DNA from 3 places in the Alteromonas sp. S015 genome. Region 3 is predicted to be linked to each of the others. Evidence: predicted binding sites of a transcription regulator. Region 3 holds the regulator's gene; each other region holds the start of a gene.
What was found. The regulator FliA, encoded in region 3, starts transcription of late flagellar genes. The targets are predictions, from matches to a motif close to CTAAAGNTNNNNNNNNNNNNGCCGATA.
Positions count from the first base shown of each region.

Region 1 (10,244 bases), 150 kb from region 3:
ATTATTACAATCCAATATAAATGGAGAGACTCATGAGTGTATTAGTTGGCCGTCCAGCGCCTGACTTTACCGCAGCTGCGGTACTTGGTAGTGGTGAAATTGTTGATTCTTTCACGCTAAGCGAAGCGATTAAGGGCAAAAAAGCTGTTGTATTCTTCTACCCGCTAGATTTTACGTTCGTATGCCCGTCAGAGCTTATTGCGTTTGACAAGCGTTTTGACGAGTTCAAAAAGCGTGGTGTTGAAGTCATTGGTGTTTCGATCGACTCTCAGTTCTCACACAATGCGTGGAGAAATACGCCAGTAAATCAAGGTGGTATTGGTCCAGTTAAGTACACCCTTGTCGCCGACGTTAAACATGCCATCTGTCAGGCATACGATGTTGAGCATCCAGAAGATGGCGTAGCGTTCCGTGGTTCATTCCTAATCGACGAAGAAGGCATGGTACGTCACCAAGTAATTAATGATCTTCCACTTGGCCGTAACGTTGATGAAATGCTTCGAATGGTTGATGCGTTAGCATTCCACCAAGAGCATGGCGAAGTGTGTCCAGCGGGTTGGACTGAAGGTAAAGCGGGTATGGATGCGTCACCTGAAGGTGTGGCTAAGTACCTATCTGAAGAAGCAGATAAGCTATAAGCTACCAAGTTTAAAACATATAATAAAAACAGCGCTTTTCGGCGCTGTTTTTGTATATACCAGTCCGCATAATATTACTCCTTATTCTCCACAGGCCAGCCGCCTAACGCTTTGTAACGATTTACCATATAACAAAATAGCTCAGTCGTTTTCTGTGCGTCATACAGGGCACTGTGCGCTTCACTTTGGTCAAATTCAATGCCCGCTGCACGACAGGCTTTTACTAAAACGGTTTGACCTAAAGCAAGGCCCGCAAGGCTAGTGGTATCGAAGGAAACAAACGGGTGAAATGGCGTACGTTTTATATTGCAGCGTTCTATCGCTGCGTTAACAAAACTTTGATCGAATGTCGCATTGTGCGCAACAATAACTGAACGTTGACAGTCTGCATTTTTCTGTGCCTTGCGAATGCCTTTACATAAGTCCTTCATGGCTTCGTTCTCTTCAATGGCGCCGCGCAACGCGCAACTTGGATCTATGCCGTTAAATTCCAGTGCAGCGGGTTCTAGGTTAGCGCCCTCAAACGGGTCAATGTGGTAATGAAAGGTTTGATCTGGGTGGATGATACCATTTTCATCCATTTTTACTGTTACTGCGGCTAATTCTAACAGGGCGTCAGTGCCTGCATTAAATCCGGCTGTTTCAACGTCGATGACAACGGGAAAGTAACCTCGAAAGCGCTGGGAAAGAAGGGGCGGATTGGCAGACATAAACACTCTTGTAAGACTCGATTGCGTAAATTGGCTGGTAAAAAAAATTGTGTACCAACCTGCGAAGCATATTGCGTAAAATAATTATCGCAAGGATACCTTCCAGTTGCCAGTTTCAATTTATGAACTGTTAAATCAGGGAAAGTAATAAAAGTGAGGATATCGAATGGTATTAAGCGCTAAACTTTTCTACAATTTGGACGATAATTATATTAAGCGTAAAATATCGTTGGATACACTTTGTTTATTGTGTGACCTAACTTGATCCATTACGTTTAGTAATCTGTGGGCGTATCGTTAGCCTTTAGCTGTGTTAGTCTGATTTTTATTATGGTGTCGAAATGGTGTCGAAACTAAGATATATCGCTCTATTGGGGATAGTGGGGTCATTGTCTTCCCACGCTGCAATGCGGCAATATTCTGCGACCATAGAAAGCTCTAACTGGCGTATAGATAGCGACACCCGTCTTCAGTGTACTCTCAATCACGAATTGCCGGGTTATGGGGAAGCTATGTTTACGAGCACGGCATCGAAGCAGCTTAATATGGAATTTGAACTGGACATGCACTTGTTGCCTAACAAGTTCGACATGGCCGCAGTTTATTCTGTACCACCTAAATGGATGCCTGGCGTTGCGCCTAAAACCATTGCCGATATGTCTCTTCGCAAACAGTACAATGGTGACTTACCGCAAGATGCTGCATGGACTATGCTGTCTGAATTAGAGAAAGGTTTTTGGCCCACTATTTACTACCAAGATTGGTACAACAAATACGACCAAGTAAGCGTGGCGTTAAACGCCAGTAATTTTTCAGGCGTGTATCGTGAATTTGTAAAATGCGTGTCGAACCTGCTTCCCTTTGGTTTTGATGACATTGCCTACACGGTATTGTCTTATCAAAACAACAGCACAGAGTTGACCAAATATTCGCAAAAGCGTTTAACTATGATAGGTGAATACCTAAAAGAAGACAGTGAACTTGAGCTTGTACTTCTTGATGGTTATACCGATAGCTACGGCGGTCGCTACAATAACGAACAGTTGTCTATTCGACGAGCCAACGAAGTAAAAAGCTATTTGACTACGCTAGGTGTGCCTGAAGATAGAATTCAGTTAATAGGCCATGGTGAGAAACGTCATATTGCGCCAAATGATACACGAGAGAACCGCGCCCAGAACAGGCGCGTGGTGGTACGACTTTCAAAATCTTAGGCGCTCATCAAAGCGCCTCAACCCCTTTCTTACTTACGTTGGTTTTGTTTGTCTCGCCACGTTAATACAGGCACTAAATGGTCGGTGAAAACGCCGTCAGCATCTACAACCTTGTTTAATACGTCCAAGACTTGTTCTGAACTCATACCCGCCGGTAGCGCATCGTGACGATAGGTGTAGGGGTGGATTGTCAGCTTGTTTTCGTGGGCGTATTTAACCCAACTAGCGGCTTTTATTTTTCCTTGAACCATGGCGTCATTATCAAGCAGGTGGCCTAACCAAGGGCCTATGCCGTCTGCATAATTTGCTACTTGTTTCATTCCTTCCTGCGTTCGCAACCAGTTGTAATCCGTGTCACTTTCACCCCAGTCGTTTTCGCCAATCAGCATAACAACTTTACCCTTATACCCCAAGGTTTCACGAATGCGCTTAATCTCGTTAAAGTCGAAGCATTGCAAGTAGCTATTGCCATTCTCTCCACCAAACCCGTAAGTATTGAGAGCATCAACAACCATCTTACTGGCATCAACACCTTCATCTATGTGAAAAGCTGGGGATTTCACTTCAGGATAAACTCCGACTGATGTGCCAAATTGGCGATTTAACTCACTGATTAATTCAAAGTGCTCGGCAAGTGTAGCCACGTTGAAATTAGCGTGATTACCGCGATATCTATTCTCGAATACCTGGCTTCCATTACTGCCAGTGCGTTCGTGTACGCGCAGTTGTCGCAGCTCTTCAAGAGTAAAGTCGCGGACGTAAAAACGCCCGTCATCTCGGTGACGCGTTGGAAAAATATTTTCTACATCGGTAACTGTCTCTAAGTGGATGTCGTGTAGTACAACGGGGATGTCGTCTTTGGTGATAACTACGTCTTGTTCGATGAAATCGGGACGCAGCGAAAAGGCGAGGGTAGCCGCTTCGAGAGTATGCTCTGGTAAATAGCCTGACGCTCCGCGATGGGCAATAACGGTAAAATGCGCTTCAACATTTTCTTTTGAATCAGCACTTATCAGCGTACTCTCGCTATTCGCAGCAGAGGCCGAAAACGCACTGTCAGCGGTAAATGCTCCGGTAAATATTACGAACAACGCAGGCAGAATAGCTGCCAGTTTTACTTTCGGCTTACTGGACAAGAATATATTGTGCGCTGCTTGAGGCTTACGACTTATCGCTGTCCTAGCATGGTTTTTGTTTTTATCATTATCATTTTGTAAAAATAATAAACGATTACGTAGCATGTCGTGTCACTCCATGTGGTTTTTATCGGTTTTTTTAGTGCCGCAGATTTTTAAGCTTATAGTTTGGCGACGTAAACGTTTAACGCGCTTTAACTATCTTGGCTGCATCTTCAGTACTTGTTCTCATTTTTGAGCCAATTTATAGCGAGATGGATTTGTTTTGTATAAGCTCTAACACATACCCATCAGGGTCGCGAACAAAAGCAATAACTGTGGCGCCGCGTTTTACTTGAGTAAACGCTAACAACATGCACTTATGATAATTAGGAAATGTTAACGCTTTAAGACAGTTTTACAATTCTAGTTAAACGTACTATGCGGACTGGTATTAAAAGCCCCACAGGCCGATATTATCAATTTTAAGTCGGCGTGGTTGGCTTAACAGGTACACCACCATGTTGCCTAAGTCTTCATTTTGAATCAGGCCATCGTCCACTTGCTCTGTTTTTGTCTTCTGCGACTGTATCAGCGCAGGGTTTAGGGAATGTACATGAATACCGTAGGGGCGAACCTCTTCTTGCAACGCTTTTCCAAGCCCTACCATCGCGAATTTTGATGCGCAGTAAACACCTGCATTGGCATAGCCGTTCAATGCAGCCTGAGAGGCGATATTGATGATGTAGCCTTCGTTGTTGTTAATCATGTGAGGCACGACCTCTTTACACATGAGAAAGGAGCCTTTTACGTTAGTATCCATTACTTCGTCCCAATCGTCTTCACTGGTTTCCCAGACAAGGGTTTCCTTACCAAAGCCACTGTTATTAATTAGGACGTGTAGTTCGCCAAACGCATCTTTCACCTTTCTAACAAAACTGGCGACATCGGCGCTTTTCGATACATCACAAACTTGGCCAACGACATTGCCTGGAAATAGCTCGTCGAACTGTTCTACAGTCTGCTTGATAGTAATTTCAGTGCGCCCACAAATGGCGATCTTCATTCCTGCCTCTAGCAGGAAGTGAGCGATAGTTTTACCAAGCCCTTTTCCGCCTCCAGTAACAATTGCTGTCTTACCTGCTAGCGTATACATGTTTGTCATAACTCATCTCTATAGTAAAAAAACAAGGTTAACCTAGCTTTCAATTACCTTGAACAAACATACGTATTCAGCTTTGCCAAAAAGATTTTGTAAAAAAATGCATTTTGATTAAAAATTAAACTAAAAACTAGTGGACATTGCTCGCAATTACCTGTACCTTTCGCTTCGCTCTAGATATGTTATTTGCTTTACCTAATACTGCGCTGTACCTCTTTTTTAAATCTTTCAAATTGAAGTTTTATATAGATATACAACTGCTTTACTAGCTTGGAGATGTCTATAGCTATTCGGTGGTTTCCACCATTACATCAATTTTTTAAAAGGTTTTTATTATGTCTAATTCTGTAAACGGTACAGTTAAGTGGTTCAACGAAGAAAAAGGTTTTGGTTTCATCACTCCTGAAGCTGGTGGCAAAGACGTATTCGTACACTTCCGTTCAATCACTTCTGACGGCTTCAAGACCCTTGCTGAAGGTCAAGCGGTTAGCTTCGAAGTTGAACAAGGCCAAAAAGGTCCTCAAGCTGCTAACGTAGTAGTACGATAAGATTTTCACGCTTATCTAGGGTCATTTCTCTTATCTGAAGTGACCATTTAAAAGATGGGCTCTTTCTGAAACCGTATGTTTACGCAAGAGCCTAATTTTCGTTTTTCGATTTCTTTACCCAACCTGCGAGGAATTCAAAACAAACAATATCAATAAAGAAGTATTTACTATGCAATCTCAAAATTATATCTCTACTTTTAATAGCGCCATGTCAGGTGCGTTAATCTCAAATATCTCCATAAATAAAGCAACCGTAGCCTTTAAACATGCGAATACGTATCGACATGTAGAATTGCCTTCAAGGCAAGAAGCGAAGCGATTTGTTGCCCAGCTAATTCAAGCGCAATAAAACGTACGCATTTGGGGCATTAGCAGAGGAGAGGGCAAGCAGAGTATTGGTAAGCATTGGCCAGCACAAGATGCACTGACCAATGTTGATGATTCGCTACTGTTTCGCTTTTAAATCAACGTCCGAATCGGCTAACAAGTATATACTTGCTGCGTAGGCTGCAATGTTTTGTGCAAGCTCATCCGGGTTGATTTTATCTAAGGTATCATCTGGCGTGTGGTGAAGATCAAAGTAATCTCTACCGTTTTGGTTTAGTCTAATCGTCGGCACGCCTGCCGCTGCTAGCGGTATAATGTCAGGACCGCCGCCAACAATATCTGAACCCCCACGTATTATACGTAGCGGCGATAAAATCTTTGCGATTTCATCAACTAATACCGTCGCTTCGGGATTCACGTTTGACACAAGTTGCCAGATAGTTTGCGCGCCAAAGTCAGATTCTGTGGCGAGAACGTGGTTCTCAAGGTTCTTTTCGTGCTGCTTAGCGTAAGCAAAAGCACCTAATAAACCCACTTCTTCAGCACCAAACATAACCACACGTATGGTGCGCTTGGGGCGCTCTGGCAGTGATGCAATTAATGCGGCGGCTGCGGTGGTAATAGCAACGCCCGCGCCGTCATCGACAGCACCAGTACCTAAATCCCAGCTATCTAGGTGGCCACCAATAAGTACAATTTCTTCGGGCTTTTCACTGCCTACTAAATCCAGTATTACGTTGCCGCTGTTTACTTCGCCTTTCCACTTTGACTCAGAATGGAGCGATAGCGATAGTGGCTTGCCTAAATTGTGGAGGCGTCGTAGATGATCAGCATCCGGGTTTGAAATAGCAACAACAGGGATATCTGCCCATTTGTCGCCGTCTGCGCTCATCATGCCTGAGTGAGGGAAACGATGAGAATCTGAGCCTACTGAGCGCACGACTAGCGCTTCTGCACCACCGCGTTGAGCATGTTGCCACCCAATACGGCGACGTTGATTCGCTTGACCATACCCTGCACCGGTTTGGCTTTTTACCATGGCGTCGCCATCTACAAATGCAATTTTGCCTTTAAGTGCGCCATCTTTAACTGTGGTTAACGCGTGAATGTCTCTGAAATAAACGATGTCAGCATTGATCTCGCTTTCAGAGGGCGCTGCGCCGCCAAGGGCTGTGCCGTAAAGCGGTTGAGCATAAGGCGCAGTCAGTGAAATGTGCAGGTGGCCTCTATCCCAAAACGGCATAGTGAATTCTTCTATGCTGACTTTATCAAAGCCTAGACGCTCTCCTACCACCACGCCCCAATCTCTGGCTCGCTTTTCTGCTTCAGAGCCGCCCAGGCGAGGGCCAATCTCTGTGGTTAGTGATTCAACGATCTTATAACCTAAATCACTTTTCAGGGCTTTTTGAATTAACGCTTCCGCATTTTTCTTTTGCTCTTCAGTAATGGGGGAAGTTTCAGCAAAAACGCCAAAACTGCATGCACTTACCAATGCACCAAACGCTAGCTTTCTAGCGATAGTATTTAATCGAGACATGTGTTCTCCATGGATTATTTTTATATTTTTGTTTATTTGCGTGAGCAAAAATACGACATAACCATCATAGCCAATTTGAAATGTGCTTTCGAGGCAAACTACAAGCCGAAGTTGTATGTTAATCGCAAAATCGTTTGTGTGAGTAAGTGAATGGAGTTAAAAAAAAGAGGAGCTTAATGGCTCCTCTCTAAAAATGTGTTATTTACGCTTCTTCTTAAGCGCCAACTTTTGTTTTTTCTCTTGTTCCTTTAGTACTTCATTGATGAAGCTCTTTCTACCGAACTCGCGTGTGATAACACACTTATTTAAGTCAAAACCGCGGGCAGGGCAGTATTCTCTACCGTACAGAATGATTTGCAGATGTAGATCGTTCCACCGTTCTTTAGGAAACAAGCGTTTTGCGTCACGCTCAGTCTGCTCTACGCTTTTTCCGTTCGATAAACCCCAGCGGTACATTAAACGGTGAATGTGAGTATCTACCGGGAACGCAGGAATACCAAAGCCTTGAGACATAACCACTGCAGCCGTTTTGTGGCCTACAGCAGGCATGGCCTCCAGCGCTTCAAAGTTTGCGGGCACTTCACCGTTGTGTTGTTTAATGATCATGTCAGATAAATGCCAAATGCCTTTCGACTTCATAGGCGATAATCCACAAGGACGAATAATGTCTTGTATTTCTTCAATACTCATCAACACCATGTCGTAGGGGTTATCCGCGCGAGCGAACAACTTTGGCGTAATTTGATTAACGCGCTCGTCTGTACATTGTGCCGATAGTAGAACCGCAATGAGTAACGTATATGGGTCTTTGTGATCTAAAAAGATTGGAATTTCTGGATAAAGGTCATCCAAAATCCGCATGATTTCTTTTACTTTTTCCTGCTTAGAAAGCGGCTTGGCCGACTTAGTTACATCATTCATTTCTAACTACTTTATTGTTTTTGCATGTTTTAACGTCTAGCTTTCAGCTGTAACGCGTACCCGTTCAGCCTTCACTGCAGGCGATGTTTGCTTAGCCGCTAACTTCGCATCGATACTGTTTTTGATAGCAATGAGCAGGCCCATGCCTAAGAATGCTCCTGGTGGTAATATTGCAAGCAAAAACGGGTTTTCAGTGTTAAATAGCGTGATGGTCCAGTTTGCGGCAATGGGCCCGAACAACCTATCAGCCCCCGCTAATAACGTACCTGCACCCAATACTTCACGCATACCACCTAAAATAACCAACACTGCGGTAAAGCCCAGTCCCATCATAAGCCCATCGTAAGCAGAAGCGAGCGGTCCATTTTTCGACGCAAACGCCTCTGCGCGACCTATAATGGCGCAGTTAGTTACAATCAGCGGAATAAAAATACCTAATGCTAAGTAAAGGTCGTAGGTGTAAGCATTCATTAATAGCTGAACAATGGTAACGAATGCAGCGATGATCATAACAAAAACGGGGATGCGGATTTCGTTTCTTACCACATTTCGAACGAGTGAAACGGTAACGTTACTGCCGATGAGTACCAGCATGGTAGCGAGGCCTAACCCAAGACCATTGATAAAGGTTGCGGTAACGGCTAACAGCGGGCACAAACCTAACAGCTGTACCAGTGCGGGATTGTTCTTCCAAAGCCCTTGCAAAGACAGGTCGCGAAAGTCAGTCACGTTATAGCTCCTCTATACTATGAGGTTGAGCCTCATTCACGTTAATGGTATCAATCGTTTCAACGGAATTTGTATTTGCGCAGGTGTTAGGTGCGTTGAAAAGCATAGTCTGGTTGGCCTGAGCATAGAGTAAAGCTTCACGTACTGCGCCTACTACCGCTCTTGGCGTGATGGTAGCACCAGTAAACTGATCAAATTCTCCACCGTCTTTTTTGACTTGCCACGGCGCTAAATTATCGGGTGAAAAAGACTTGTCACTAAATGTTGTTATCCAATCGCTTACAGCAAGCTCTATTTTGTCGCCAAGCCCAGGGGTTTCTTTGTGTTCGATAACGCGCACGCCAAGCACTCTCATACTGGTTTTTTTAGCGTCGGACGAAGAGAGGTTGGATGCATACCTGTCCTGCTCTGATATTCTCTGTTGTGTTGAGTCAAGCTCGGCTAAATCCGAAAGCGCTAATGCAGTGGTATTGAGTCTTTCACTCTCACCGTCGAGCGAGTCATTACTCGAGTTGCCCTGTCTGTTTCCAGCAACTTGCGTATCCACTTTTACACCAACAACGATATCGATATCTCCGCTGTATCCGTCTGGAGCAGTGGCTTCTAACACTAATGCGTTAGGTTGACCATTTAACGTGGCGCGATATATTTTGTGGTTTTTTTTGATGCCAAGTTCAGGTGCATTGACTTCTGTGCAGTTGGCGTAAAGCGCATTGTCGTGGAATTCGCTTGGCACAACTTCATTAAGTACGCTTAGCAGTTTTTGCTGCTTTTGTTGCTCAATTTTATCTTGGGTGCCAAAAAAAGTGAGTGCTATTAATGCAGTGGTAACAACGGCAAACGCACCTAACATGAGGCCGTTTTTTGCAAGGCTTTCTTTCATCATTAGTGTTTACCTCGGACTTTGCCCACGTTTTTCCCGTACACACGGGGACGGGTATAATAGTCAATCAAAGGTACCGCCATGTTCATAATAATAACTGCAAACGCAACAGCATCTGGGTAGCCGCCAAAGGTACGAATTATTATCACCCAAAAGCCAATCGCTGCACCGAATATCACTCGGCCTTTTGGCGTTGTTGACGCTGAAACCGGGTCGGTGGCGATAAAAAAGGCGCCCACAATAACAGCGCCATTAAACAGGTGAAATAGCGGTGAAGCATAGTAATCGGCGTTAATTAAATGAAGCAGTGATGCACAAACAAACACGCTTAGCAGCATGCCTCCTGGGATGTGCCAGCTGATAACGCGGGTTTTCCACAGGTAGATGCCGCCGAGAAAATACGCAATACTCACTATGCCCCATCCTGCCCCGGCGGCGTCGAATATACCGCCATCGAAGA
Region 1 is NZ_JAZETO010000001.1:752,177-762,420, reverse strand. Features, by position in the region: gene V7R42_RS03300 (peroxiredoxin) at 33-638, shown strand; gene rnt (ribonuclease T) at 713-1,348, opposite strand; gene V7R42_RS03290 (flagellar protein MotY) at 1,690-2,562, shown strand; gene glpQ (glycerophosphodiester phosphodiesterase) at 2,592-3,803, opposite strand; partial or broken gene V7R42_RS03280 (lactoylglutathione lyase) at 3,943-4,032, opposite strand; gene V7R42_RS03275 (SDR family oxidoreductase) at 4,132-4,842, opposite strand; gene cspE (transcription antiterminator/RNA stability regulator CspE) at 5,175-5,387, shown strand; gene V7R42_RS03265 (hypothetical protein) at 5,557-5,736, shown strand; gene V7R42_RS03260 (M20/M25/M40 family metallo-hydrolase) at 5,833-7,251, opposite strand; gene V7R42_RS03255 (endonuclease III domain-containing protein) at 7,450-8,172, opposite strand; gene V7R42_RS03250 (electron transport complex subunit E) at 8,209-8,901, opposite strand; gene V7R42_RS03245 (RnfABCDGE type electron transport complex subunit G) at 8,903-9,787, opposite strand; gene rsxD (electron transport complex subunit RsxD) at 9,787-10,244, opposite strand, start outside.
Region 1: a site for FliA is predicted at 1,528-1,554, ahead of V7R42_RS03290 (flagellar protein MotY). Genes of this name have one in related genera too.

Region 2 (10,244 bases), on a different contig from region 3:
TATTAGCCGCGCCATTAATAAGTAGGGGGCTATTGACACTGACGGCGTTTTCAAGCCTGAGTATTTAAGCGTGAATATAGGGAGTTCAATAATCTGCTGCTTTTCAGGTGGAAAAACGCTTTACAGGAAGTAATCGCAGTACCTAACACGAAATAGCCAGCATTGATTTAGCTATGTAATTAAATATATAAGAGCAAATGATGACAAGCACAGCTTAGTCGCAAAAGTGCTTATAGCATGAATTGCCATCAGTATTAATCTTCGTTACTGATCATTTTTCGCACCCGAGCGTCTGATTGTTTAATCATATCGCCTATTAACGACGTTTCAGGCATATTTTTCCAATACTTCTTAGGCATTTGATTAAGCATTGCATTTGTCTTAATGCGAGCGGGGTTAAATATATTTGCATAATAGGTCAACCAGTACTTTTCAATTCGGTCTTCATCGGGAGCTGCACTTGAATCTGGATTATCTTCTAGTACAAGGGTTTCAGTATCCCAATGAGCAGCACGATAGGGAGTCAAAATGGACCACCGCATGTTCTTAAAGCGGGTTTGGAAGAAACTGAGGTTAATCTCTAAACTAAAGTGCTCTGGTTCATACCATGCAACGAAATGCTCTTGGCCCGCCAATTTTACTTCTCTAAATCTCAAAAACGCACTCATTTTATATGCATCACGTTTGACTGCTTTCGCCATGGCATAGAGCTGAATTACATCTCCGTCAGTTTTCAACTGAATTAGTTTTTTGTTTTCGTAAACAACACGCCACAACACCCGGTAACACAGTGAAAATTTACTATCATCTGTATGACACAATGCGTATTTTATAAGCGTTAAGACTGGTTTAGGGATAGTATGGTTACGTTGTACCTTTTTTTTCTCAGCGTTTTCTCCCATGTCACCAAAAAGGTCTTCTTGTAAGGTATGTACGCTTTTCCAAATAATATCTTCAGGCGCTATGTGTTGAGATAAGCATTCGCGAGATGCTTCTCGCCATTCATCAAAACCAGGTACCGAAGTAATTGCAATAGATTTCATTTTAATACCGCTTTTACACTACTTTTAATACAACCTATGCGATTAGCACATTTACGCGCTGAATAACTCGAACTGTTTAGGCTCCTTAAACTGAAGTTCGAAATTATTGCTATCGAGTAAATGTATATCGGGGAAGTAATCTCCCACTTTGACAAATGGCTTTAACTTCTTGAGTGGAAGGCGCATCTTTGTGAGGTCAACCCAATTTAATTTTGTATTGCGTCTGATAGACAAGATTTTTTGTACCGTGCGCGCTCCAAGGCCGGGCACGCGCAATAGAAGCTGCTTATCCGCTGTATTGAGATCAATCGGAAATATGTGACGATTTCGCAAAGCCCATGAGAGCTTAGGGTCGTAGTCCATGTCTAACATGTCATCTTGCAAGATTTCATCCAAGCCGAAACCATAGAAACGCAAAAGCCAATCAGCCTGATAAAGACGGTGCTCCCTTAGTAATGGCGCAGGTTTAAGTGGCAAAACGTCTGAAGCATCAGGAATAGGGGAAAAAGCAGAATAGTAAACTCGGCGTAGCTTTTGTTGGCTATATAACTTAACGCTTGTTCCTAATATCGTTTTATCGTTCGAACCATCGGCTCCAATGATCATCTGCGTAGATTGGCCGCCTGGTGCAAAACGAGGAGGGCGTTTTCCCGAATATGTTTGATCAACTTTATGTTCTGCAATTTTGTCTTTTAGCACATTCATCGAGTCGTGAATATTGCTAAGATCTTTTTCAGGTGCATACCTGTTTAACGAAGACTGAGTTGGCATCTCTACGTTAATACTGAGCCTATCTGCATACAAGCCAGCTTCGGCTTGTAATTCTGATGACGCGTTCGGAATGGTTTTTAGGTGTATATATCCTTTAAACCCGTGGTCTAGCCTTAAGGATTTCGCAATACGAACCATGCTTTCCATGGTTATATCGGGAGAACCAACAATACCTGAGCTTAAAAACAAACCTTCAATGTAATTACGTTTATAAAAATTCAGGGTTAAATCTATCGTTTCCTTCACAGTAAACCGAGCACGTTGAACGTTGCTGGATACTCTATTGATGCAATAATGACAATCGTAAATACAATAGTTGGTCATCAGAATCTTTAACAAAGAAACGCATCGACCATCAGGTGTGAAGCTATGGCATATTCCCGAGCCACCGGTAAGAGAACCTATACCGCTTTTATCGGTTTTACCCGGTTGACGTTTTCCTGCTGAACCACTTGCGCATGAAGCGTCATATTTTGCTGCATCGGACAGGATTTCGAGTTTTTGTATCAGTCTATCATGCATCGCAGATGATAATTTCCTATAAGCAATCACAATCAAACAGCTCATTAGAACCCCCATTCTTTTTAAACGGAAGTAACAAACTACGTTAAAGCATGTATAAATATACAGTTGTAAGGGTGAAGTTGCAAAAGGGGGGGAGCGAAATTTTAATGTAAAAAAACTATAGAGAGAAAACACCGCGTCTTAGCATAAACACATAGAGGTTGCAGGCGGTGTTGTTCCGCTTATTATTTGGAGTCGTTGTTTAAATAGATCGAGAAGTATTGCGGTTTGAAAAGCTGAGCCTAAAGGTACATTATAAAAAGCTCTCTGGTTAGAAAAATGCAAAAGATAAAATTTTAAAACCCTATATATTTAGAGAGCTCCTCTCTTAAGCTAGTGTATTTCTCTTTATAAGGTTGCTTGAGTGTCATGTCGTCAATCAATTTGAACAATCGCTTACATTCGTTGACGAGTTTCATTTCTGATTTACCTTCCTTAATTGCAATTTGCAGAAGACATTGAAGCAAATTGAGTGCAACGCCCGTATTTACAGGGGCAAAACCTTGAGCTAGGGCAAACGAGGCTTTTGCTCGCTCGTAATCTTGATTTTGATAGTGCTGTATGCCTTCCCGGTTAAACTGTTGATAACTTGCTAAACTCTTTCGAGTGTTTAACGCCTGTGCATTGAGCATGTTTAAACTGTTTTGGTCGAGTTCCTCTTGTCTTGAGGTTAAAAGTTCACCTAACTGTAATGCATCATCAAATTCTCCTAACTTGTACATAACGTTTATGCTGTCAGGAATAAATGCAGTAGGAACCTCGGTGTACTTTTCGTTAAGAAGCGTTTGTGACGTAGTTAGGTGACGTTTAGCATCAATCAGTTTACCGTCAATAGCGCTAATTCTAGCATTCACGATTGTACCAAAAATATCTACGTCAAAATCTCGGTCTATTTTTTGAAGGTGCTCATCAAACTTTCCTCGTTGCAACGTAAGTAATGCTTCTTGTTGAAACTTATTGCGTTGCCGTTTATCGTCTGCAAACTCTGCAACGTCTAACAGGCTGCGAATAATACCGCACCAGTGCAAACTGGTTTGATGAACGGTTCGTTTAGATAAATCCCAAATCGCATGGCTTGAGTTGGCCGCGAGCACTAAATCACCGTTCTGTCTACCTATATCACAAGCTTTAAAATGCCTGGGTATAGAGTAGGGGGAGAGCTTAATTGCTTCTTTTATTGAATCTAAGGCTTCCTCGCCTGCCGACATGGCCTGATGAGCTTGTGCAAGAATATCGTGTGCATCAGCATTGAATCGGTTGCGCTTTAGTGTCCTTTTGGCAATTGATATCGCTTTTTCATGTTCCTTTAAAAGCAAGTAGGTTTTTCCAATTGCTATTTGTGCCCACAGCACCGGTTGTTTATCAATATAATCACTTAGCACATCTAACGCTTTATGTGGCTGCTCAATGCGCCAATAGAGTTCCACTAATAGCTGTTCACAGTGCCCTTTATAATGGGAAGGTGCGTCTAGTAACGCTTCAATATGATCGATAGCACTATTTAATTCACCCTGTTCAATAAAATTCAACGCTTTTTGAAGAAACTGTCGTTTTTGCCATGCGCGAACAATACGAGACTTCAGCTGTACTTGAGAAAAGGGTTTAATGAGAAAATCGTCTGGTCGGCGCTCAATACTGCCTAAAACTACAGGCCGAGCACTGTCGGCACTAATTAGTATGAACACTGAAGTTGGACTGATGAGCCTGCGAATGCGCAACTCTTCAATGAGCTCATAGCCGGTTTTATTGTCAGCCCCTAAGTGTAAATCACAAATAACAATATCGAACTTGTGTTTTCTACACAGCGATACCGCTTGTTCGGCAGACGACTTTGTGACTACGTCAGACGCGCCCATTGAATGCATTAACCCTTTTAGAAGAAGAAGGAAAGGACGTTGATCTTCAACAATCAGTACTTGTTTGTTGCTAAATTGCATTTCACATCCATGAGTAAGCGCGCGAATATTGTATAAGAGTATATCTAATTTTTAATAATAAGCTTAAGAAAAACATTGTCTTGCCGAAAACATAATATGGAAAGATATAAATAACAATGAATGTCATCTGATACAGCTATAGTGAACGAACAGACACCTATTGACCCCAGTATTTACTGGGAGCGTAGTGGTGTGCTTGCTCGCGCTTCGGCACAGGGCGCGATATTCTCTTTGTACCTGGCCATGCAGCAACACAGTGTGGCTGAGCCGTTCGAAATTGAAGCGATAACTTCAGATACTGAAAATAAGAATAGCATTGAAGAGCAGCTAGCATCGTTAAATCATTATAGGCGCCCATCGTTAGCGATAAATGAAGGCGATTGGGACAGGATACATGTTTTGTCTACGTTAGTCTCTCAAGACTATACAACGGCTAGGTTATACTTAAGCATGAATCCCACACCGCTATCACAGACTGATAATGCAAAACGATTACCTAATGAGGTGCTAGATAACTGTAGCTTGGCAACACAAAAGCGGTTAAAAAAACACTATGCAAACACCGTAAAGGAAGACAATACGCTGTTTTATGATATTCTCGCGTCGCGAGACGAAAATAGAAATAGAGAACAAAATAACCCACAAGGCTCCACATCCTTTGAAAATACTGCCTAGCGCGTGTTAATAGTCCTATTGGCGTGCCCTCGTTAATTATATCCACCCTAGTTTTTACCACTCTTTTTTGTTATATTGCGCGCCGCATTTTTGCACTGGTCTTACGCTCCAATCAGCAAAGGTTAAAATATGTCTAAATATATTGTATGCGCAATGTATAAGTTCGTTGCGCTTGAAAACTTCAAAGAAATTCGCCAGCCGCTTCTAGAAACCATGGAAGCTAATGGTATCAAAGGTACACTTCTTCTTGCCCACGAAGGCATCAACGGTACCGTTTCTGGCACTCGAGAGGGCATCGACGCGTTGCTCGCGTACTTAAATAGCGATGAACGCATCAATCCTATTTCTTATAAAGAGTCGCTTCACGATGAACAGCCGTTCTATCGCACTAAGGTGAAACTTAAAAAAGAAATTGTGACAATGGGCGTAGAAGGTATCGACCCGCGCAAAACCGTAGGTACCTATGTTAAACCTAAAGACTGGAATGCATTGATTAGCGACCCAGACGTGACGGTAATTGATACACGCAACGGTTATGAAATTGAAATTGGTACGTTCAAAAATGCTATCGACCCTAAAACGGACACGTTTCGCGAGTTTCCTGAATACGTAGCGAAAGAGCTTGACCCGTCAAAAAACAAAAAGGTAGCGATGTTCTGTACAGGTGGAATACGCTGTGAAAAGTCTACAGCTTATTTGAAAGAGCAGGGGTTTGACGAGGTTTATCACTTAGAAGGCGGCATACTGCAGTATCTCGAAGATGTACCGAAAGAAGAGTCATTGTGGGAAGGCGATTGCTTTGTATTTGATAATCGCGTTGCAGTAAACCATGACTTAGAGAAGAGTCAATACGAGCAGTGTTATGCCTGCAGACTTCCTATTACTGAAGAAGATAAGCAAAGCGATAAGTATGAGCCTGGCGTAAGCTGTCCACACTGCTTTGGTACGCATACTGAAGAGCAAATAGCACGCTTTAGAGAACGTGAAAAGCAAGTTCAATTGGCCAAAGAGCGCCAACAAGAGCACGTAGGCACCGAAGCGCGTTTGACTATGGAACAAAAGCGTAAAGAAAAAGCAGAAGCTCAACGTTTACGCGCACTTAAAGCAAAAGAAAATCAAGCGTAGACAGCTAGAAAGAAGGGCGTTACACTCGTGTTTATTGCAGTTGAAAAAAGGAATGCGAGTGAGCACTCAACTTTCAGAATCTAAAATTGAAGAAATTAGAAAAGACTTCAGCTTTTTTGATCGTGATGGTAACGGCCAAATCGATTTGCCGGAGTTCATTGAGCTTCTAACCGTTATTTCACCAAAAACGAAAGCGAGCCACGTACATGAAGGTTTTAAGCTTATCGATAGTAACGACGACGGTTACATTGACTTTGAAGAGTTTTTGGAGTGGTGGCAAGAAGGATGGTGGGAATACTAATTTTATAATTGGTAAAACGCATCGATCATTGAATTTTTTCTACGCTTTGCTAAGTGTATGAGTTTATAACTAAGCCGCGCGAAAGAATAAGTGAAAACGAGTGCCTCCAGGCACTCGTTTTTTTATGTCTTGAATGGCGCTTAAGGCTTCACTGAATCTTGTCGCCTAGTCTTTCTAATAAGAATTTGAATGAAATACGCCATTATATCGGCGTTTATCATCTCGCTTCCAAAACTCTATGGCAGGAACTTGGTTTTCCCATACATCAGTTGCATTCCATGTGTACTCGTTCTTATATCGCAATAGGAAAAGCTCGGAGTCGTAATGGCTGTCTTCTCTGCATTCTTCAAAGAAGAGATTGGACTTTTTAGAAATGATTAATTCAGTTTGGCTTAAAAACTGAATTTGTCTGCGCGTGATAATTTTGCATATTGGTTCATCAACATTATCAGGATATAAAGACGACACAATTGCTTTCTCTATTTGCCCTGATTCTTGTTGAATGACATATAAACCAGAGCCTAAAGGAAAACGGCCTACCATGTTCAAAAATGCAGTCACATGTTCTGCACGGTAATGCTTGTCGACTCGACCCTGATCTAAAATATCGTAGGCTCGATAAATTTGTTGATAATCAAAATCTTCCTTTGTAGAAAGCAAAAATGATGCGTAGGTCATAGGAATTCGCAGTAAATCGCCTAATTCATGACGCTCTGCTTTCAGCGATTCCAGTATTTGAAGCATGAAATCGAGCTGTCTTCTTTCATGGCTATCGAACACATCTTTGTGCGCTCTACTGACGTATTTAATGGTTGGGACGCCCACACCTAGCTTAATGTAATCAGCCGTTTTCTTTTCGATGATAGCTAATAGTTTTGTTCGTTCTTTATGATTGAGTTTGCGATAGCGATCATCACCCAGTAGTTGGCTAGCTTCAGGACTATGCATGCCTATTGATTGCAGCAATGCCGCTTTTGCGATGGGCTTCAATACGTTTTCACGATAAGCCATTTTAATGTCGGCAGGCATTGGGTTAAATGTGAGATTACTTGCACCATTCAAACCTTTATCGACCATCAGACTAAAACGCTCACCTTTGGGAAATAGCTTGTCGAGTTCCTCTTTTAAATACTGTGTTACAAAAGTGGACTTTAGGCGCAACTCTTCAAACAAAGCAATGGTTAACGCCGTAATATAAATCGGCTTGTAACGCTCATTTCTGATGTGCCTCACTTTTTCTTTTGGCGACGGTGTTGAAAGTGCAATGGTACCTAAAAATTGGCTAAACGTTCTTTCACCGTTAAGTAGGTTGAGCATGTAATCAGTAAGTTGGTCTAGATGCTCATAGCGCTCGTTACTTTTCACGCGCAGCTCGTCTTCTAACGCGCGCAGTTCGTTGTCACATTGTGTTTGCTGAGCTACCAAACGCGCCATGTAACGCTGAACAGAAGGTTGGCCTTTTATCGAAGGGTATTTTCCTTTATCCTTTCGATAATTCTCTATGTACTCAATTTGACCTTGGTAAGTTTTCACCTTCCGTTTGAGCGCGTTAAGTTGACGGTAGTTCTGTGGGTAGTCCTCGAAAAACACTTCTGCATCTTTAACGAGCTCAAGATAACTTTTTCGATACTCTGATATTTTGCGTGAAATGTCACTCACCATAGTGGGAATTTGAGACAGTTTTTCCTCCGCCCACGAAGGTTTATTGTTTTTTGATTTGCTATCAATCAACATCTATATTCACACTTTTAATTCAGTGATCGTTTCCGTCACTCGTTATTATTGGCAGTCTACGATATTAATGTTCACTATTAGTAAGCACGTGAAGTATCCAAGTAAGACTAAAGCTCTTCATCGTTCAGAATAAACACAATATTTGGATAATTCAATAGGTTAGGTGAATACAATATTGTTCGCTTGTATAGCATCGCTTGTTTTGACAGGTGGGCTCTAACTTCCGTTCCTGTATAGAGTCTTCTTATGCGAGAATACAAAATTGGTATCTATTAAAAGCAAACGAAGCTGTATGTGGTTTACCAATCGGCCCTGTATCTTTTATTAGCTTTAGCAGCTTCCACTTCTAACGGTGCGTCATCGTATCCATACTGTGCCATATCGAAAAAATGTTGGGTAACAACTTCACCTAAACTGGCTCGCTCAATTTGTAACACATGTACTAATTCATGGGCTAATTTAGGTCTATTGAGCTTAAAATCTTTGCGAGCGTAAATTGAATAGCCAAAAACTTGTGCGTTGTTTATGATGCCTTCGCCAACAAGACCCACGGTCTCGCCAAAAACTTTCAAGGCAAAATTTTCGTAGGGGTAGGGTACTTCATCGACATAAACAACTCTAACTTTTGCTGGGTATTTGATGCCTATCTTTGCTGCTAGCGCCATTTCTTTTTCGTTCAACGGCGTACCTATTTCCAAACCTTTTTTATCTGTTTCATGCGCCCAGTTTATATATTGTGGTAGCAAAACACTGGCTATTACTTTTTCATAAAAAAATACCAGAAATATAATCATGACAACCAGTGTTAAAGAAACAAGCTTAAACAATTTCATGTTTTTAAAATCCATTTTAAAAAGGCTTAGATAGTCTTGAAAACTATCGGGATAAATCCATAAATCAGAAGGTTAACTGCTTCTTATATCTACACATTAAAGCACATACCGAAGAGTATAAAAAGAACTTGAACGTAAGAAAATGAGCATTAAAACGGAGGGGGCCGTTGTTTACCGCTAAACAAAGCATAGATTAGCGGCAACAAAGGTTACTCACCGAACAATAATTATCTACTCGTCATCATTCGACGGCGTCTGTCTCGGTTTTCGTTTTATAGGAGCCATGCCAACATCCTCACCAGACATCGTATCTACACGTTTATTTGCGCCATGTTTTGCTGGCTTTACTACACGCTTCTTACCATTTTGAGCGTTTGCTTTTTTGGCCACTTTTTTCTTCGGCGTAAACCCTTTAAATGATGCCGAAAATTCGTTGTGCGCCGAACATTCTAGAGCATATTGAAGGTGGTTCTTTAGCCCTTCGAAACTGTTCCAATCGCGAGGACCAATTAGCGAGAAAGCTTCACCTTTTTGACCTGCTCGTCCTGTACGACCAATGCGATGAATATATTCATCTGCATTTTTGGGAAGGTCGAAGTTAACGACTAACCCCACCTTAGACAGATCCAGTCCGCGAGATGCAAGATCTGTGGTAACCAGAATACTGTGTTGACCGCGTGCGAATGCACTCATAACCGCCGCACGTTGATTCTGTAACATATCACCACGAAGGGCAATGGCTTCTAAGTTCTGTGCGTTCAATAGGGTTGCAATTCTGTCAGTGTCTTCACGGGTGGCTGTAAAAACAATAGCTTGGTTGTATGTACGATTGATCAGTTCATACTGCAAAATTTGGTCTTTGTTATCAACGTTGTCAGCAAAAAAACAGTGTTGAACGATGTCACCATGTTCTGCCGTCGAATCACCTACAGCCACACGCACTGCGCTTTTGGTGAGCTGGGTCGTCATATGCTTAAGCTCAATGTTATCGAGCGTGGCAGAAAACAGCATGGTTTGGCGTTTTCTGTGATCAGCATAATCATTAATCATTTTAAGCTGCGCAGAAAAACCCAAATCTAACATACGGTCGGCTTCATCAAAAATAAGCAACTCTAAACCGTTTAAATATACACTTTTATCTAAAAGGTGGTCAGCTACACGACCTGCGGTACCTACAATAATATGTGGGTTCCTACGAAGGGCTTTAACCTGGTCGTTATAGTTCTCACCACCGACGATGAGTGAGCAAGTAAGATTCAAA
Region 2 is NZ_JAZETO010000006.1:118,012-128,255, forward strand. Features, by position in the region: gene V7R42_RS12655 (TIGR03915 family putative DNA repair protein) at 255-1,043, opposite strand; gene V7R42_RS12660 (putative DNA modification/repair radical SAM protein) at 1,095-2,336, opposite strand; gene V7R42_RS12665 (response regulator) at 2,675-4,315, opposite strand; gene V7R42_RS12670 (VC2046/SO_2500 family protein) at 4,436-4,990, shown strand; gene trhO (oxygen-dependent tRNA uridine(34) hydroxylase TrhO) at 5,120-6,115, shown strand; gene V7R42_RS12680 (EF-hand domain-containing protein) at 6,168-6,416, shown strand; gene V7R42_RS12685 (hypothetical protein) at 6,591-8,150, opposite strand; gene V7R42_RS12690 (hypothetical protein) at 8,450-8,983, opposite strand; gene V7R42_RS12695 (DEAD/DEAH box helicase) at 9,215-10,244, opposite strand, start outside.
Region 2: a site for FliA is predicted at 4,378-4,404, ahead of V7R42_RS12670 (VC2046/SO_2500 family protein). Genes of this name have one in related genera too.

Region 3 (10,244 bases):
GGCAAAAGCGGTGGAAGTCGAACTCGCGACAATCAATCAATTTCTTGCGGACATGCTATTGCCCTTTATGCGTATAAGCGGCTTGTTTGTGGCGATGATTGGCCTAAGTGCTAGGTCAATACCACCGCAAGTTAGAGCGTTGCTGGGCACAATGCTGACACTGATCATCATGCCGGTGGTGCCCCCGTCTCCCATTGAAAATTTGGTGGATGTAGGCACATTTTTAATCGTTATTCAGCAGCTGCTGATTGGCATTGCTATCGGTTTTATTTCAATGATGGTGCTCAATACCTTTGTACTAGCGGGGCAAATTATAGCGATGCAAACGGGGTTGGGTTTTGCATCAATTGTCGACCCTGTCAATGGCATTAACGTACCTGCGGTAGGTCAGTTTTATCTGATATTGGCGACGTTGTTGTTTTGGTCGTTGGATGGGCATTTATCCATGATTCAAATGATTGTGATGAGCTTTGAGGCGTTTCCCATAGGCGAAGCATGGTGGACTGGTGAACAGTTTCGCGATATCGCCCATTGGGCCGGTTGGATGTTTATATCGGCAGTCACGCTCTCTCTTGCGCCAATTGTCTCGCTGCTCATTGTGAACTTGGCCTTCGGCGTAATGACTAAAGCTGCGCCGCAGCTTAATATTTTTAGTATCGGTTTTTCCATTGCTCAGGTAATGGGACTGCTCATTATTTGGTTAACGCTAGATAACTTTACTGCACACTTTGAAACCCAATGGTTTAGAGCAGAACAGTTTATGTGTGAATTATTGAATATTTGTCCGTAGGAAAAAATGGCAGATTCAAGCGAAAAAACAGAAGACCCCACGGGGAAAAAACTCGAAGATGCCCGAAAAAAAGGGCAGCTAGCCCGTTCCCGTGAACTGTCTACGGCATTAGTGCTTATTGTCAGTGCTTTTATGTTTTTGTTTGTAGCAGGGTGGATTGCTGAATCTGTTTTCAAACTTACCCAAAGAATGTTTACCCTCTCTCGTGATGAGACCTATGACACTACACACATGTTTGGCGCTTGGGGCGAAGCCTTTTCTGCGGTAGGTCCTGCCGTGCTGCTTTACATGACCGTTGCTATGTTAGCGGGTATCTATGGCTCTATCGCGCTGGGCGGTTTTAACTTTACGTGGGAAGGTGCAAAACCGAAGGGCTCAAAAATGAGCCCTATCCAAGGCTTTAAGCGCATGTTCGGCATGAACGGCTTAGTCGAGTTACTCAAGTCTATTGCGAAAGTTGTGGTCATTATTTGTATGGCAATTGGGGCTTTATTGTTCTTTGAAGACGAAGCGCTACACCTGGACATGGAGCTTTATCCAGGAAATATATTTCACGCTCTCGACATGCTCAAATGGGCGTTTCTTATTTTGGTGTGTGGCATGATTCCCATTGCACTTATTGATGTGCCTTATCAAATGTATAAGCACAACAAAGAAATGAAAATGACCAAGCAAGAGGTTAAAGACGAGCGGAAAAATGCCGAAGGAGATCCTCTGGTAAAAGGCCGTATTCGCCGTATGCAATATCAAGCAGCTACAAAGCGTATGATGCAAGAAGTACCACAAGCAGACGTGGTAGTGACCAACCCCACTCACTTTTCTGTTGCCATTAAATACGATGAGAAGGGCCTGAGAGCGCCGGTTGTTGTTGCTAAAGGCGCTGATGAATTAGCGATGCACATTAGAAAAATTGCAACAGCAAATGACGTACCGCTGATCCCTTCTCCAATGTTAGCACGCGCCATTTTTTACTCTACAGAAGTGGACGATGAAATCCCTAACGCCCTGTTTATGGCAGTAGCGCAGGTGCTAGCGCATGTTTATCAGTTAAAAGCGCATAAAGCAGGAAAAGGTAAGCGTCCTAAGCCGCTGAAACGGGATTTGCCCATCCCGCCTGAATATCGTCGATAATCATAGTAGCCGGCTGGAAAAATTCCTACTCAATCATGATAGCGTTATTTTTAATCGATTAGCGGTCCATTTACTGGTTTAGTAACAAAGCTGGCACGTTAGTTGAAAACTCTCTTGAAGATTCTTATAAAGCGTCAATTTTCTGATAGAGAGACTCCAAGCCATGCAGTTATCTGGTTATCTACAGCGGTTCGATAAAAATCAACTGCAAAATTTTACGAGTGGTTTAGGCGCCCCTATTGTTCTTTTAGCAATTATGGGCATGGTGATATTACCCATGCCGCCGTTCTTATTGGACGTGCTATTTAGCTTTAATATTGCACTGTCGCTTGTGATTATTTTAGTGGCGGTACTTACTCAACGTCCAGTAGACTTCGGTATTTTTCCCCTGGTTTTGCTTATTGCAACGGTTTTGAGACTAGCGCTAAATGTGGCTTCAACCCGCGTTGTTTTACTTTATGGGCATGAGGGCGGTGATGCTGCGGGTAAAGTTATTGAAGCCTTTGGCGCCGTGGTAATTGGCGGCAACTACGCGGTAGGTATTGTCGTCTTCGCTATTCTTCTTATTATCAACTTCAAGGTTGTGACGGCAGGTGCGGGACGTATTTCGGAAGTAAGCGCTCGCTTTACGTTAGATGCTATGCCAGGTAAGCAAATGGCTATCGATGCCGACTTGAACGCAGGGTATATAGATCAAGACCAAGCACGTAAACGCCGCGAAGAGATTACTGCTGAAGCTGACTTTTATGGCTCGATGGACGGTGCGTCAAAGTTTGTAAAAGGAGACGCGGTAGCGGGTCTTTTCATCATGCTCATTAATATCGTTGGTGGTCTATTCATAGGTATGATTCAGCACGGGCTTACATTCGGTAATGCCATAGAAATCTACACAATTTTGACCATTGGTGATGGCTTGGTGGCACAAATACCATCGCTGTTACTGTCCGTCGCTACAGCTATTATTGTTACCCGTGAAAACGAAACACAGGAAATGGGCAAGGAGATTCGCGGTCAGCTCGGAAATAATCAAGCCCTGTATATTGCCTCGGGCGTTTTATTTGTTATGGGTATTATCCCTGGTATGCCGCATATCGCTTTCTTAGGTTTTTCGTTTCTTATAGCTGGCTTTGCTTATTGGCAGTCGGTTCAAGAAAAGAGAAAAGCGGCAGAGCCTAAAGTGCCAGACAATGTAGTCAAAGATAAGTCAGTTACGCCTGAAGTAAAAGAGCTTGGCTGGGACGACGTTCAGCAGGTAGACACTATCGGGTTGGAAGTGGGCTATCGCTTAATTCCGCTTGTTGATAAATCGCAAGGTGGCGAGTTATTAACGCGTATTAAAGGTGTTCGTAAAAAACTATCGCAAGAGCTGGGTTTCCTTATTCCGCCTGTTCACATTCGCGATAACTTGGATTTAGAACCCAACACTTACACCATTGCTATGTTAGGCGTAACGATTGGTGATTCCATCATTAGTCACGATGAAGAGCTTGCGATAAACCCAGGGCAGGTGTTTGGTAAATTAGAAGGGCGCGCCACTAAAGATCCAGCCTTTGGATTAGACGCAGTTTGGATTAAACCAAATAAGCGCGAACACGCACAAACCCTTGGATACACCGTAGTTGATGCAGCTACTGTTGTTGCCACGCATTTAAGTCAATTACTGTCCAATAATGCTTATCAATTGTTAGGGCATGAAGAGGCGCAACAACTTCTTGATATGCTAGCCAAGCAACACCCCAAACTAGTTGAAGGGTTAGTGCCTGATATTCTTCCGCTAAGTACAGTTGTGAAAGTACTGCAAACCTTATTGTTTGAGGGGGTGCCTATTCGCGACATGCGTACTATAGTCCAAACACTGAGTGAATACGGTACGCGCAGCCAAGACCCAGATGTACTCGTGTCTGCAGTGCGTATTGCCCTTAAACGCCTCATTGTTCAAGAGATTACCCAAGGGGCAAAAGAGATACCTGTCATAACCTTGGCGCCAGAGTTGGAACAGATGTTGCACCAGTCACTTCAAGCAGGTGGCGAAGATGGTGCTGGCATTGAGCCAGGCTTGGCTGATAAGCTGCAAAAATCGTTGCAGCAAGCCAGTCAGCAGCAAGAGTTAGATGGAGAGCCTGCGGTACTCCTTACCTCTGGCATGCTACGACCCGTACTATCTCGCTTCTTAAAATATTCGGTTGTTGGGCTTCATGTTCTTTCTTATCAAGAAGTGCCTGACGACAAACAAATAAAAATAGTCAGTTCGGTCGGTCAATAATCTGACACTGGGTGATTGGAGAGGTTGCAATGAAAATTAGACGTTTCTTCGGCAAAGATATGCGTGAGGCGTTAAGCCAAGTTAAAGCTGAATTGGGCAGTGATGCGGTCATCATGTCAAATCGCAAAGTTGCTGACGGTATTGAGCTTGTTGCAGCTTACGACAAAGAGCCTGAAGCCAAGTTGTTCAAGCCTAATGTTTCTCCACAAGGTGCTGCTAAAGTACCAGGCAAGAAAGCCGTGCCTACCTTAAGCGAAATAATCGGTGATGACGGCCCAGATAGTCTGAAAGCATTGTTAGAAAAGCAGCACGGTGGAAGTAGTAGTGTGCCAGGTTCCGTAACGCCAAACTCATCGATGACAGCGAACGCTAAGCACGCCAACGAAATTGCGTCACATTTGGATTTCTCTGACGCATTTATTGACGACATAGAAACGCATTCACCTGTTCAAGAAAACGTGAATCAACACGCTTTTCCTGAGCATCAGGCATCGAGCATAGGTGATACCCCAGCGACACAATCAGCCGAACTAGCTCAAATTAAAGAGGAGCTGGCGTCTTTGCGCGATGTGTTGCAATATCAGGTTGCAGATTTGATGGAAGCGAAGAACAAACGTCAAAAACCTGTTCATCAATATCTAATTACCCGTTTAACGGATATGGGATTAAGTAATGCACTGGCTAAACAGTTAATAAGCTATACTCCAGCACATTATAATGAGCGTGATGCTTGGGTTTATCTTCTTAACCTATTGGCTAATCGCATAAATGTTACAGGAAACGATATACTTAGTGCACAAGGTGCTGTTGCATTAGTAGGACCAACTGGTACAGGTAAAACAACGACTGTTGCGAAACTTGCTGCCCGCTATGCACAGAAATACGGTGCTGAGTCGGTTGCGATGATTACCATTGATACGTATAGAATTGCAGCCTATGAGCAGTTAGCGACATACGGAAAAATTATTGGCTGCACGGTGAGAAAAGCGCAGACTAGTGAAGAACTTGCGGATTTATTATTCCAACTTCGTCATAAGCGACTAGTATTGATTGATACGGCTGGATTTAGCCAAAGGGATAGTCGATTAATTAAACAGATTAAGCAGTTTGATAACGGCCAAATGCCAAATGTTAAAAAATATTTGGTAGCGCAAGCGAATACACAATATCCTGCGTTGCAGAGAATCATTAAAGCGTATGATGATATTGAACTAAGTGGCTGTATTTTCACGAAGTTAGATGAGTGCTACTCTTTAGGAGAGGTGCTCAGTGCAGCGGTTGAATACCAACTACCGGTTAGTTATGTCACCGATGGTCAGAAAGTACCTGAAGACATTAAGATTGCAGAAGCGAAATCTTTGGTTTCCGCTGCTGCAAAGCTTTATAAAAAGTACGGTTTGAATCATACTAGTGGCAACAACGCAATTAAAACAGCATAAGCAGTATGATTGACGACCAAGCGAGTAGCTTAAGAAAAATGAAGCAATCACGGTTAATCAAAGTAATCGCCGTCACCGGTGGTAAAGGTGGCGTAGGTAAAACAAACATTACACTAAACACCGCTATCGCAATGGCGAAGCAGGGTAAACGTGTGATGGTTCTTGATGCGGACCTCGGTCTTGCTAACGTAGATGTTATGTTAGGACTACGTGTTGAGAAAAACTTATCTCATGTGCTTTCTGGCGAATGCACCCTTGATGAAGTATTAGTGACCGGCCCGCACGGTATAAAGATTGCCCCTGCCACATCAGGTACGCAGTCGATGGCCGAATTGTCGCCTACGCAACACGCTGGCCTGATTCGCGCCTTTAGCGAGCTACGATCACAAATTGATGTGCTTATTGTCGATACGGCGGCAGGCATTTCAGACATGGTGTTAAGCTTTTCAAAAGCTTCACAAGACATTATGGTTGTTGTGTGTGACGAGCCTACTTCATTGACAGATGCGTATGCATTGATAAAAATTCTGAATAGAGAACACGGTGTTTTCCGCTTTAAAGTTGTAGCTAATATGGTTCGCGACGTGAGAGAAGGCCAAGAGTTATTTAGTAAGTTGAGCAAAGTGACAGGGCGTTTTTTAGATGTTGCACTAGAATTAGTGGCAACAGTACCGTTTGACGAGAACATTCGTAAAGCGGTACGTAAACAAACATCCATTGTTGATGCTTACCCGGGGTCACCGGCGGCCGTTGCAATTACACAGTTGGCAAGTAAAGCCTTAACATGGCCTATTCCAGCGCAGCCAGGTGGTCACTTAGAGTTTTTTATTGAACAATTAGTTGCAGAAAAAGCCGTAGGAAGTCAGCGTTGAACAGCAAGGCAGCCGCTTATCAACAACAAACCGATAAGGCGCAGTTAGTCGAACGACATGCACCTTTGGTTAAGCGTATAGCGCATCACTTAATAGCGCGATTGCCTGCTAGTGTTTTAGTAGACGATTTAATTCAGTCAGGAATGATTGGATTACTAGAAGCCGCACGTAACTTTGATGGCTCAAAGGGAGCCAGCTTTGAAACGTTTGCTGGTATTCGCATCCGCGGTGCTATGCTAGATGAAATTCGTAAAGGGGACTGGACGCCGCGTTCAGTTCACCGAAATGGTCGCGCCATTACAGAAGCAATTTCGCAAGTAGAAAGCGAAACAGGGCGAGACGCTAGAGATTCTGATATTGCTAACAAGCTTAATGTAAGCTTGCAGGAATATCACCAGATGCTTAATGAAGTAAATGCAGGAAAGCTGGTTGGTATTGAAGACTTAGGTGTGTCAGATGACGTTATATCGACAGAACAAAATCGAGGTAGCGACGCACCACTGGAAGATTTAATGCAAGGCGCTTTTCAAAAGGCGCTTGCCCATGCAATTACGACATTACCTGAAAGAGAGGCGATTGTACTTTCACTGTATTATGATGAAGAGCTGAATCTCAGAGAAATAGGTGAGGTTCTTGATGTAAGTGAGTCGCGAGTCAGTCAAATTCATAGTCAGGCCATGTTAAAACTCAAATCACGAATGAAGTCGTGGCAAGCTGACGAAGAATAGAAATTAATAACAATTAACCCCTCACTGGAGGCTATTTTGGACAAAAGCATGAAAATTCTCGTGGTCGATGATTTTTCAACCATGAGACGTATCATCAAAAACCTACTCAAAGATTTGGGTTTTTCCAACATCCAGGAAGCGGATGACGGAAGTACTGCATTGCCGATGTTGCAGCAAGGTGATTTCGATTTCGTAGTTACCGATTGGAATATGCCAGGTATGCAAGGTATTGACTTGCTTCGCGCAATTAGAGCCGATGACAAACTCAAGCACCTACCAGTACTTATGGTTACTGCTGAAGCGAAAAAAGAGCAAATTGTTGCCGCCGCGCAAGCAGGTGTTAATGGCTATGTTGTTAAGCCGTTCACTGCAGCAACACTTAAAGAAAAATTAGATAAAATATTCGAACGTTTAGGTTGATCCAGACGCTCACCAGAGAAATGAGGTTTACTGGATGTCAACGAATGTAAACGTTCCAATTTCGTTGGAAGAAGCAAAACAGCTTGTCACCTATCTCGAAGAAGGTGACAACGCTTCTGCCAATGCCCTCTTAGAAGCATCCTCAATGAAAGAAAACGTTGAGCTATTTGCTGAAGTTGGGAAACTGACGCGTCAACTTCATGACGCGCTGAATAATTTTCAAATAGACGACCGCATTAAAAATCTCGCGACCGACGATATTCCTGATGCACAAACCCGCCTAACCTACGTAATTGAAGAAACTGAAAAAGCTGCTAATACTACTATGGATGCCGTTGAAGCGAGTATGCCTATAGCTGAAATGTTGTCGGCGCGCATCGAAAAGGTTATGCCTGAGTGGAAAAAGTTAATGAATCGCCAAATAGAGTTGGGTGAATTTAAAGCTTTATGCGCAGATATAGACGAATTATTGGAGGAAGGTTCGGCGCAGTCAGCTAAACTTACACAGTTACTTACAGAAGTACTGATGGCTCAAGGTTATCAAGACTTGACAGGTCAGGTTATTCGCCGCGTTATCGACTTGGTTAAAGAGGTGGAAGACAGTTTAGTCAACATGCTTACCATGTTTGGTGAACGCGACGGTGCAGAACAAACTAAACCATCTAGCGTTAAGGCCGATAAGGTTGATGGTGTAGAGGCAGAAGGCCCTATCATTGATGCCAATAAGCGCGACGACGTCGTGTCAGGCCAAGATGATGTAGATGACCTTCTGTCTAGCTTAGGTTTTTAGGGGAGCGGGCGCATGTCGTTTGATGTTGACGAGGATATATTACAGGACTTTCTGGTCGAGGCTGGGGAGATACTAGAACAATTACAAGAACAGCTCGTTGATCTTGAGAACAATCCTGAAGATGCGGATTTGCTTAATGCAATTTTCCGTGGTTATCACACGGTTAAAGGTGGAGCAGGTTTTCTGTCTCTTACCGAGTTAGTAGAAATTTGTCACGGTGCAGAAAACGTGTTTGACGTAATGCGAAACGGACAACGAACACTAACACCCGAACTGATGGATATTATTCTGCAAGCCACAGATGTGGTGGTCGAAATGTTCGAACGAGTGAAAGCTCGGGATCCATTGGAGCCAGCAGATGCACACCTTGTCGACTTACTACACAAACTAAGTCGCCCAGAGTCTCCAGATGAGAATATTTTTGGTGGACAGAGTGCGCCGGCATCCGAGCCTGAGGCTGCTGTAGAAGAGCCAGAATTAGTTGTTGAAGAACCTACCGCGCAAGAGCCAGGTACCGGTGATAGCGGTGGAATCGACGAAATCACCGAAGACGAGTTTGAAGCGCTACTTGATGAGCTTCATGGCTCAGGTGCGCCTGGGCAGTCATCGGCGGCCAAAAGCGAGCCAGCTAAGACTGCTGCCCCCGCTGCTGCCAGTGATAACGACGATATCACTGATGAAGAATTTGAAGCTCTGCTTGATGATTTACACGGCAAAGGCAAATTTAGTGGTGAAGAAGCAGCACCAATTGCGAGTGCTCCTGCTCCAGCACCAGCAGCACCGAGTGCAGCAGGTGATGAAGAAATCACCGACGACGAATTTGAAGCATTGCTTGACCAATTGCATGGTTCAGGACAGGGCCCAACTAAGCAGGACACGGTTTCCAAGGCGCCAGAGCCTCCTGTAGATAAGGCAGCAACAGAAGCGATTCAAAAAGCTAAGCAAGCTGCGCCAGCAACTCCTAAAGCTACACCAACTCCTAGTGCCACAGCGCCAGCTAAAGCAAGTGCACCTGCTGCGCCAAAAGCAGCGCCTAAAAAGGACGAGAAGAAGGCGGCACCTGCGGCGCCTCCTGCCGAAACGACAGTGCGCGTTGATACCAAACGCCTTGATCAGATCATGAACATGGTGGGTGAGCTAGTTCTAGTAAGAAATAGGCTCATTAGTTTAGGTATAAACAGTAACGACGAAAGCATGTCGAAAGCTATCGCTAACTTAGATGTGGTGACGGGCGACTTGCAAGGTGCGGTAATGAAAACCCGCATGCAGCCTATCAAGAAGGTGTTTGGTCGTTTCCCTCGTGTTGTTCGAGACCTTGCGAGAAGCTTGAAGAAAGAAATTACCCTTGAGCTAGTGGGAGAGGAAACTGATTTAGATAAGAACCTGGTTGAAGCACTGGCAGATCCGCTTGTGCATTTGGTGAGAAACTCCGTCGACCATGGTATTGAGATGCCTGATGATCGCGCTGCAGCGGGTAAACCGCGGATGGGTACGGTTCAGCTATCTGCATCTCAAGAGGGCGACCATATTCTCCTTACCATCGAAGATGATGGTAAAGGAATGGACCCCGATAAGCTTAAAGAAATTGCCATTAGTCGTGGTGTGCTAGACGCGGATGCAGCAGCACGCATGTCGGATGTTGAAGCATTTAACCTGATCTTTGCGCCCGGGTTCTCTACCAAAACAGAAATTAGTGATATTTCTGGTCGTGGTGTAGGCATGGACGTGGTTAAGACCAAGATTAACCAACTTAACGGTACTGTAAACATTGATTCACAGTTAGGTAAAGGCACCCGACTGGATATCAAGGT
Region 3 is NZ_JAZETO010000001.1:899,413-909,656, reverse strand. Features, by position in the region: gene fliR (flagellar biosynthetic protein FliR) at 11-790, shown strand; gene flhB (flagellar biosynthesis protein FlhB) at 797-1,921, shown strand; gene flhA (flagellar biosynthesis protein FlhA) at 2,085-4,184, shown strand; gene flhF (flagellar biosynthesis protein FlhF) at 4,214-5,623, shown strand; gene V7R42_RS03925 (MinD/ParA family protein) at 5,629-6,495, shown strand; gene V7R42_RS03920 (RNA polymerase sigma factor FliA) at 6,492-7,223, shown strand; gene cheY (chemotaxis response regulator CheY) at 7,260-7,643, shown strand; gene V7R42_RS03910 (protein phosphatase CheZ) at 7,678-8,433, shown strand; gene V7R42_RS03905 (chemotaxis protein CheA) at 8,446-10,244, shown strand, end outside.